Regions from separate parts of the Arthrobacter rhamnosi genome, predicted to be linked through region 3. Evidence: riboswitches for the same ligand, from Rfam matches in the RefSeq annotation. Region 3 holds a riboswitch; each other region holds the start of a gene.
What was found. Region 3 has a riboswitch for cyclic di-AMP ahead of ACX80I_RS11695 (M23 family metallopeptidase). Riboswitches for the same ligand answer to the same signal wherever they lie in the genome.
Positions count from the first base shown of each region.

Region 1: it holds a riboswitch for cyclic di-AMP, as region 3 does, so the genes downstream of both, ACX80I_RS01350 (C40 family peptidase) here and ACX80I_RS11695 (M23 family metallopeptidase) in region 3, are expected to answer to the same signal.
Region 2: it holds a riboswitch for cyclic di-AMP, as region 3 does, so the genes downstream of both, ACX80I_RS09110 (NlpC/P60 family protein) here and ACX80I_RS11695 (M23 family metallopeptidase) in region 3, are expected to answer to the same signal.

Region 1 is NZ_JBTNDT010000001.1:264,293-267,491, reverse strand. Features, by position in the region: gene rnc (ribonuclease III) at 1-454, shown strand, start outside; gene mutM (bifunctional DNA-formamidopyrimidine glycosylase/DNA-(apurinic or apyrimidinic site) lyase) at 455-1,429, shown strand; cyclic di-AMP (ydaO/yuaA leader) riboswitch at 1,571-1,751, shown strand; gene ACX80I_RS01350 (C40 family peptidase) at 1,754-2,662, shown strand; gene ACX80I_RS01345 (NAD-dependent epimerase/dehydratase family protein) at 2,785-3,199, opposite strand, start outside.
Region 2 is NZ_JBTNDT010000004.1:46,384-49,582, reverse strand. Features, by position in the region: gene mobA (molybdenum cofactor guanylyltransferase) at 1-99, opposite strand, end outside; gene ACX80I_RS09115 (HNH endonuclease) at 96-593, opposite strand; gene ACX80I_RS09110 (NlpC/P60 family protein) at 812-1,753, opposite strand; cyclic di-AMP (ydaO/yuaA leader) riboswitch at 1,759-1,936, opposite strand; gene ACX80I_RS09105 (iron-dependent transcriptional repressor DtxR) at 2,048-2,746, opposite strand; gene serC (phosphoserine transaminase) at 3,002-3,199, shown strand, end outside.
Region 3 is NZ_JBTNDT010000005.1:141,722-144,920, reverse strand. Features, by position in the region: gene ACX80I_RS11700 (siderophore-interacting protein) at 1-968, shown strand, start outside; cyclic di-AMP (ydaO/yuaA leader) riboswitch at 1,139-1,337, shown strand; gene ACX80I_RS11695 (M23 family metallopeptidase) at 1,341-2,102, shown strand; gene ACX80I_RS11690 (diacylglycerol/lipid kinase family protein) at 2,121-3,128, opposite strand.

The sequences.
Region 1 (3,199 bases), on a different contig from region 3:
CGACTACGTGCTGCTCGGCCAGGGGGAGAAGCTCACCAACGGCCGCGACAAGGCCTCCATCCTCGCCGACACGATGGAAGCCGTCATCGGGGCGGCGTACCTGAGCCACGGGATCGAGACCGCACGCGCGATGGTCATGCGGCTCATCGGACCGCTCCTGCGGGATTCAGCGGTCCTCGGGGAGGGCACCGACTGGAAGACCCGTATCCAGGAGACCGCCGCTGCCCGTCGCCTGGGGCTGATCGACTACCAGGTCGACGGGACCGGTCCCGACCACGCCCGCACGTTCACGGCCCGCCTGGTGATCGGCGGCGTCGACTACGGCTCCGGCTGCGGGCACTCCAAGAAGGAAGCGGAGCAGGCGGCGGCGGCCGAGTCGTGGAGGCTCCTCGCCGACGCACCCGGTGCGGATGCCGGGCCCGGAGCGGCCGGCGGTTCGTCCGCGGGGGCCTGAGTGCCTGAACTCCCCGAGGTCGAGGTGGTCCGCCGAGGCCTGGCGCGCTGGGTGACCGGGCGTACGGTCGAGGACGTCGACGTGCTGGACGCGCGATCGCTTCGACGGCACGTCCACGGCGTCGAGGACTTCCGCGGCAACGTCACGGGTGCCCGCGTGAGCGACGTCGTGCGCCGCGGGAAGTTCCTCTGGATGATCCTCGAGGATCCGGACGGCCCCCGCAGCGCTCCCTCCGCCGCTCCTTCCACCGCCCTCATGGCCCACCTCGGGATGAGCGGGCAACTGCTCGTCGAGGACCCCGACGCCCCGGTGGAGAAGCACCTGAAGGTGCGGCTGAGACTGTCCGCCGCAGCCGATGCCGACGGCACTCCGCTCCCGGGGGACCTGCGTTTCGTGGACCAGCGGATCTTCGGCGGCATGTTCGTGACGGACCTCGAGCCGACGGCCGATGGCCGGCCAGGCGGACTCGGGGGCGGGAGCCTCCCGCTCATTCCCCGCCAGGCGGCGCACATCGCCCGCGATCCCCTCGACCCGGCATTCTCCACGGAGTCCCTGCACCGCCGGCTCCGGGAGCGGAGAACCGGCCTCAAGCGTGCACTCCTCGATCAGGGCCTCATCTCAGGCATCGGGAACATCTATGCCGACGAGGCCCTGTGGGCGGCGAGGATGCACTATGCCCGTCCCACCGACACCCTCCGCCGGCCGGACACCCTCCGCATCGTCGAGGCGGTCACCACCGTGATGCGGCGGGCCCTGGAGGCCGGCGGCACCAGTTTCGACTCGCTGTACGTCAACGTCAACGGTGCGTCCGGCTACTTCGCACGCGACCTGGAAGCCTACGGGCGTGCCGGGCAGCCCTGCCGCCGGTGCCTGTCGGAGGGCCGGACGACCCTCCTGCGGCGGGAGGCATTCATGAACCGGTCGTCCTTCCTCTGCCCTTTCTGCCAGCCCAGACCGCGCAACGCGCGATCCTAGCCGAGGCTCCGGGACCCCGTCGCGATACGGCGTTCGTGACCCAAACGTGACAAGACGCGCTCGACCGCGTACGGTTAAGCCCGCACCCGGTCCACCACGGACGGGCGCCCATCCTCGCACTGCCTAACCCTGTCGATGAGGATGGACCGTTCGCTCAACACGTTCGACAGGGGCGGGGGAACCAATAGCGGACTCACCTGTGTGAGTCCTTGGGGTTAAGACGCGCGTAGACCAGCACCGGGGGCGGTGGTCTGCGAGAAACGCGTCCGGATGTCCCATCCGAACCCGACAGCTAACTTCGTAGGCATTGGGAAAGGCAACAGCATGTCCAAGAAGAGCACTTTTGCGCGCCACCGGGCAGTCCCCACGCGCATCAACCCCCTCGTCACCGCATCCCGCGCAGTCAGCGCCACTGCTTCGGTGGCCGGCAAGCCCGCCGCCGTCGTCGTTGCCGCTTCCGGCATCATGCTCGGTGCAGCGCTTCCGGCAAGCGCCGCCGGCGAGATCAGCGTCGAGTCCATCAGCACCCAGCCGGCAGCGGCGACCACCGCTGCGGCAGGTACCTACACCGTCCAGGCCGGTGACACCCTCGGGAGCATCGCAGCAGCCCACGGCGTGAGCCTCCAGGCCGTCTTCACGGCCAACGGCCTCGGGTACAGCTCGATCATCTACCCCGGCCAGTCGATCTCCCTCGGCGGTTCCGCTGCACCCCAGCAGTACTCCACCCAGTCTGCAGCCATCGTCGCCGCACCGGTCGCGGCTCCGGTCGCTGCACCCGTAGCGGCTCCGGTCGCTGCACCCGTAGCGGCTCCGGTCGCTGCACCCGTAGCGGCTCCCGCAGCTGCTCCGGCAGGCAACTCGACGGGCCTCAGCACGCAGGCCGCAGCGTTCACGCCGGTGGCGACCAGCGGCATCACCGCGACCGCGATGCAGGGCCTCGGCTCGGCATACGTCTACGGCGGCACCTCCTTCGGCGCCTGGGACTGCTCCGGCTTCGTGCAGTGGGTCTACGCCCAGAACGGCATCAGCCTGCCGCGCACCACCTGGTCGCAGTTCGCCGCCCTGACGCCCACCAGCAACCCCCAGCCGGGCGACCTGGTGAGCCAGAACGGTGGCAGCCACGTCGGTATCTACCTCGGCAACGGCCAGATGATCAGCGCGCTGAACCCCTCGCAGGGAACGCTCGTGCACTCGGTCAACGCCATGTCGGTCGACGGCTACTACACGCGATAACCCTCCACCGGCCCTGCGCCGGTAGCAGGACGATACGAAGGAAGGGCGGGATGCACAGCATCCCGCCCTTCCTTGTCCGTTCGGTCGGTTCTGCCCGGTCCTGCCGGGTCCTGGTGCCGGGCTCAGCCGCGGTAGTGCGCAGCGAGCCGCTCGAGGCCCTCCTCGATGCTGACGGACGGCTGCCAGTCCAGCACCGCCCGCGTGTGCCGCTGGTCGAACCAGTGCGCCGTGGAGAGCTGTTCGGCCAGGAAGCGGGTCATGGGAGGCTCCTCCGCGCGTCCGAGTGCCAGCCATGCCCGTTCGATCACCGCGCCGGCGCCCCGGGCCAGTGCCCCCGGCACCGACCACGCGGGGGGCCGGACGCCGCCGGAGCGGCAGATCCCGTCCAGCAGCTCGGCAATGGGGCGCGGCTCGCCGTTCGTCACCACGAACGCCTGCCCCTGCGCGGCCTGCATCCGGTGGAGGCAGGCGACGATGGCCGACGCCGCGTTGTCCACGTAGGTGGTGTCGATGAGGGCTGTACCGCCGTCGAGCAGC
Region 2 (3,199 bases), on a different contig from region 3:
ACCCGCCAGGACCAGTCCGGCCTTCGGCACGCCGCCGAGCCGGGAGGACCTGCCACCCGCGAGGACGACGGCGTCGAACCTCGGTACGTCGGGTGTCACGCAGCTGTCTCGCTGAGGAACTCGTTCCACTGCGGCGCCGGCTTCTCGAGCTCGCGGATCTGCCACTGCGGTCCCCGCGGAGGCATCGGCACGGTGCGCAGCTTCCAGCCGAGGCTGCCGAGGGTCTTGTTCCCCTTGGCGTTGTTGCACTTCAGGCAGCAGGCCACGAGGTTCTCCCAGGTGTCCCCTCCGCCCCGGGACCGCGGCAGGACGTGGTCGATGGTCGAGGCGGTCTTGCCGCAGTAGGCGCACAGGTGGTTGTCGCGACGCAGCACCCCCCGCCGCGTGGCTGTCAGGTCGTGGCGGTACGGGATCTTCACGTAGCGGTTGAGCAGGATCACCGAGGGTCTGCCGAGGATCTCGGTGGGGCCGACCACCGGTTCGCCGTCCTCCGCCACGACGCTCGCCTTCCCCGTGAGCACAAGCACCAGTGCCCGGCGGAATGTGATGACCGCAAGTGGTTCATACCCAGCATTCAGAACAAGAGTGCGCATGCGTGGCCTCATTGCTGACCTGTTCCCCGCACCGGTTGCCATCCCGGGGTACGGGAGAAGAGCTTCGGATTGACACTGCAAGGGTAAGCCGGAGACCGGCCTGCGGAGAATCCCGGCCGGGCGGGCTTGACGTACCGCGCCCGGCTCCCTCCTGCGACCGGTTAAACGCAAGGAACCGGCACAGCGTGCCGGTTCCTTGATCCTGATGCGTGCGGTGATCAGCCGCCAACGCGGATGTACACGCCACCCGAGCCGAGCTCGGCCGGTGCGATCACCGTGGTGTTGCCGTTGAATCCACCGTGGACGGCCTGGCCGCCACCGATGTAGACCGCGATGTGGGCTGCACCCATGCCGCCGTCGGCGTAGTAGATGAGGTCACCCGGGATGGCCTGGCCGGCGCTCACGGTGCGGCCCAGGGAGAGGTAGCCTGCCGGCCAGCCGTGGAAGTTGATGCCGGCAGCGGCGAGGGAGTTGCTGACGAGGCGCGTGCAGTCCTGCATGACGCCGAGCTGGCCCTTGGCAGCGGCGGCGATGGTCGCGGCGACACCGGAGGAGACTGCAGGGGCGGGAGCAGGTGCGGGAGCAGGTGCCGGGGCAGCTGCGCGAACCGGGGCGGCTGCGGGAGCCGGCGCGGGAGCGGCGACGGCCTGGACAGCAGCCACGGCCTGGACGGCGGGAGCCGGAGCAGCGGGAGCCTTCACGACGGGAGCCGGAGCGGCCGGAGCCGGAGCAGCGGGAGCCGGAGCAACAGGAGCCGGAGCGACGGGAGCCGGAGCGGCGGGGGCCTCAGCGACAGGAGCCTCGACGACAGGAGCCGGAGCTGCGGGGGCCTTGACGGCCGGGGCCTTCTTGGCGACGACCGGCTTGGCGTGGACCTTCACCGCGGTCCTGTTGAAGGACACGACGGTCTTGGACGACGCCACGACGGCCTGACGGGCCGAGGTGACGGTGATGCTGGAGGATGCGACGTCGCGCTGTGGCTGGAGATCGGCGGCGTTGGCTGCAACTCCGCTGGTCAGCACGAGGCCGGAAGCCGCGGCGATGACGGCGGCCTGGCGGCCGACCGATCCGGCGTTCGACGCTACTGCGGCGGAAAGAGCGGTCAGCGGGTTGGCGTTCTGGGGCGCGCGGTGGCGGGACAGCGAAGAGCTGGTGGACACGTTGGATTACCTCTCCCAACGCCTGCGAGGTGAGCTGTCGGATTCGGATGGGAGTCACCCGGCCGCTGCGCTAACAGCGACTTCACCCCAAGGATTTCTCGAAAGAAACCCGAAACTTGGTTCCCCCGCCTCTGCCATGCGATGGTGCGGACGGACCTCGAGCAATGGCAGAGCTAGGCGATTTGCAGGAGGGTGCCGGATCTAGAGCGAATTTGGCACGAAATGAACCGTACAACACAAATGCAGGTTATGTCACATTCTGGTCACAGAATGGTGTGTTATTGGTGACGGCGATTACGCCGCGACGGATACGAACACGTGGGACGCCACCTCGGGAGGCAGTTCCAGTGCACCCTCGACGCCGGGTACGCGCACGGAGACGTACCCTCCGACGGACTCGAGGTTCAGCTGCGCTCCCGGGCGCAGGCCGCCCTCGTCGAGCTGCGTGAGGAGTTCCGGATCCACCTGGATCGGCTCCGCCAGCCGCACGAGCGTGACCTGCTTCTCCGGCGAGTACGTGCCCATCGCGGAGAGCAGCGTGACGACGCCGTCGGTGAACAGCTCGGACTGGACGCCGCCGATGGCCTCGAGTCCCGGGATCGGGTTGCCGTAGGGGGATTCGGAGGGCTTTCCGAGCAGTTCGTAGAGCCGGCGCTCCACGCGTTCGCTCATCACGTGCTCCCAGCGGCAGGCCTCGTCGTGGACGTAGGCCCAGTCGAGCCCGATCACGTCGCTCAGGAGCCGCTCCGCGAGGCGGTGCTTCCTCATGACGCCGGTGGCCCTGCGGCGACCCAGTTCAGTCAGTTCGAGGTGCCGGTCGCCGGAGACGACCACGAGTCCGTCGCGTTCCATGCGACCGATGGTCTGGGAGACGGTCGGCCCCGAGTGACGAAGCCGCTCGGCGATGCGGGCGCGGAGGGCGACGATGTTCTCTTCCTCGAGCTCAAGGATGGTCCGCAGGTACATCTCGGTGGTGTCGATGAGGTCCGTCATGCGGTTCAGCTCCTTGGTGCGGTGAGGTCGCGCGGCTGGAATGCCTCACGCCGGTGGGGGTGCCACGGCCGGCACAGCCAGCTCCGCCCCACGCCTCCCAAGGTTAACCCATGGCGCGACGCGCCCGGCAATCAACTCCGACGACGCCACCGGCAGGCGCAGGAGGTCTCCCGCTCCGGCGTTCACAAATGGAGGGCCGACCTCCGCTGGGGCAGAATGAGGGCGATACCCGCCGCCGACACAGCTGGAGCGACCATGAACGACCTGCCCCGCATCCCCGACCACCTGCTTCCCGCGGACGGGCGTTTCGGCGCAGGCCCTTCCAAGGTCCGAAGCGGGCAGATCGACGCACTGGTGTCCGCCGGGCAGTCGCTGCTGGGCACCTCGCACCGCCAGGCTCCCGTCCGCAACCTGGTCGGCCGAGTGCGTGAGGGGCTCAGTACCTTCTTCGAC
Region 3 (3,199 bases):
CGGCCGTGCAGGACCTCGGTGCCACCTTCCGGCGCATCACCTTCGGCGGTGCGTGCCTCGAGGCGTTCGGGGTGGCCGGGGACAGCCTCGACCTCCGGATCAAGGTCATCATCCCGTCGGCCGGCCGGCCGTGCCCCGATATCGCAGGCCTCATGGAGCGCGGGAACGCATCGAACTGGTACCAGCTGTGGCTCGGCATGGAGGCGGAGGAGCGCGGGTTCATGCGCACCTACACCGTGCGCACCGCGCGCCGGCGGGGCCCGCGGACGGAGATCGACGTCGACTTCGTCCTGCACCTCGACGACGACGGTCGCGGCGGCCCGGCGTCGGAGTGGGCCGCGGCTGCCCGGCCCGGCGACCGGGTCTGCATGATCGGCCCCAACGCGTCAGCGGCGCAGTGCAGGACGGCGGGTGCGTACGGAGGCATCGAGTGGAGCCCCGGCCTCGCCCAGCACGTCCTCCTCGCCGGGGACGAGACGGCAGTACCGGCCATCAGCGCCATCCTCGAGGCACTCCCCGAGGACATCAGCGGCTCCGCGTTCCTCGAGGTCCCGGACCTGCAGGACGTCCAGCCGATCGCGACGCGGTCGGCGGTGACCGTCACCTGGCTGGCCCGGGCGGGGAAGCCGCACGGCGAATTGCTGGAGGCAGCCGTGCGGGACGCGGTGCGCGTGCCGGGATGGGTGTCGCTCTCGGGCCCGGATGTCCAGGGGGGAAGCGAGCCCGAGGATGTCGATGTCGACGGGACCATCCTCTGGGAGACCCCGCAGCTGCTCGACGCGGCCGTCGTGCAGTCGACGGTCAATCCCGGGCGCCCCTCCGGCACGCAGCCCTTCTACGCGTGGATCGCCGGTGAGGCTGCCGTCGTGCGCGGGCTGCGGCGCTACCTGGTGCGGGACGTGGGCGTGGACCGGAAGCAGGTCGCGTTCATGGGCTACTGGCGCAAGGGGCGCGCGGAACTGGCCTGATCCAGCCGTCGAACCGTTCCGGACCGCTTCCTGCACCACGTCGGGTATCGGGCGACCTTTATCACATTTATCCCCAGATGCGATAACGAAATTGTAACTTCGTGCGCTCTGACCTACTGTTTTAAGCAGTCAAAGCTGGATTCCAGATCCAGGTCCGTACGCCTAACCCTGTCAGCGGACCGCCTGAACACACTGTGACAGGGGTGGAGGACCCACGTTCCGGCGGCTTGAACCGCCTCGGGGTGAAGCCCTTCCATGCTAGTCCGGCCCCGCCTGCGGCATTCCCGCGGTGGAGGGCCGCGCAGAGGGGCCGAGTCAACTCTTGCTCGAATCCGACAGCTAACTTCGCCGGCGTTCCAGAGAGGTAAGCAGTTGCTCCATACCGTTCTGCCCGAGCGCCATCGCGCCTCCGACGATCGCGCCCTTCAGTGGGTTTCGCAGCCGACGCGCCGCGACCTCCGGCACGAAAGAGCCGGAGGTACGACGGCGTTCGCGCGACTGCGCGGAAACGCCGCTACGGCCGGCCTCTTCATTGCCTCGGCGGGACTGCTGCTGGGTGCCGTCGCACCCTCGGCAACGACGGCGGCCACCCCTGCAGCAGGCATGCAGGCCGTCACGGCTGCTGCGGAAGCGCCGGTGACCTTCACCCTCGAGGGTGCCGGTCGGGCGGTGGAGGGTGTCGCCCCGGCCATCGCGAGTGCCCGGGCCCTCTCCGCCGAACTCACTCCCGCGCTCCAGGACCGCAAGGCCTTCGGGGCTCCGGTGGACAACCCGGTCGTTGCCTCCACCTTCGGCTACCGCGTCAACCCCGTGAGTGGGGCCTCGGACGAACTCCACGAGGGCCTGGACTTCGCCGGCGCCTGCGGGACGCCGGTCAAGGCAGCGGATGCCGGCACCGTCGTCGACTCCGGCTGGCATGCCTACGGCGGGGGCCAGCGCATCGTGGTCGACCACGGCGACGGCCTGAAGACCACCTACAACCACCTGAGCGCCCTCGACGTGCCGGCCGGCACCACGGTGAAGCGCGGGGAAGCCCTCGGGGCGGTCGGCAGCACCGGGAACTCCACCGGCTGCCACCTCCACTTCGAGGTGATGGTCGACGACAAGAAGGTCGACCCGAAGCCCTGGCTGTAGCCGGCCGATCCTCCCCTGCTAGGGCAGCGGCTCACTGACGACGGCGGGGTCCTTGTACCCCAGCGGCATCCGCAGGCGCAGCGAATCCGGCTTCACCTCGAACGCCATGTGCGTGGCCTTGCCGAGGGGATCGCCGTCGAGCTGCACCTCCAGCGGTTCGTGCAGCGTGACCTCGGCCGTGCGGCACTGGAAGTACTCCAGGGATGGGTCCTTGCCCTTGCCGCGGGTGAACAGCTTCCCGGCGACGGCGAGCCAGCCGAACTTCCCCCGGGGTGCCAGGGTCATGAGGTCCATCAGGCCGTCGTCGATCTTCGCGCCCGGGAAGATCTCGAGGCCGCCCATGATCTTGCCGCAGTTGCCGCCCATCACGCTGCGCAAGCGGCGCTCGAAGGACCTGCCGCCGTCCACCGAGATGGTGGTGCGCGCCGGCCTGCCCGGCAGGTTGCGGATCCCGGCGTCGACGTAGGCCAGCCAGCCCACCTTGTCCTTCAGGTCGTCGCGCGTGTCCGACATGATGGCGGCGTCGTACCCGATGCCGGCCATGACCAGGAACACGTGCGCGTCCTGCGCCCGGTCCACCGTCACGTGCACCACGTCGATGGTGCGCTCGGTCCCGCGGAAAGCGGCCTCGACGGCGGCATCCGGATCGTCGATGGCGATGTCGAGGTTGCGGGCCAGCAGGTTGCCGGTGCCCAGCGGGACGAGGGCCATCATGGTGCCGGTCCCCGCGAGTTCCTCGGCCACGCAGCGCACCGTGCCGTCCCCGCCTGCCGCGATCACGAGGTCCACTCCGGCGTCGAGGGCCTCGCGTGCCTGGCCGTGCCCGGGGTCGTCCGCGGTGGTCTCGATGACCAGGGGCTCCTCCCAGCCGTCCTCGGCGGAGATGCGCTGGACAGCGCCCTGCACGTCGACGGTGGTGACCTTGATGGGATTGATGATGAGCGCGGCACGTCGGCCGCGCGATCCGGTGTCCGGAGCCGTGTCCGGAGTCGCGTCCGGAGTCGCGTCGGGGGATGCGTCGGGCATGATGTCCTTCGTGCGGGTGTCAACGGATGGCTCCGTCGAGCTTATCCCGGGGGCCGTCGGTGCCGAGGGTA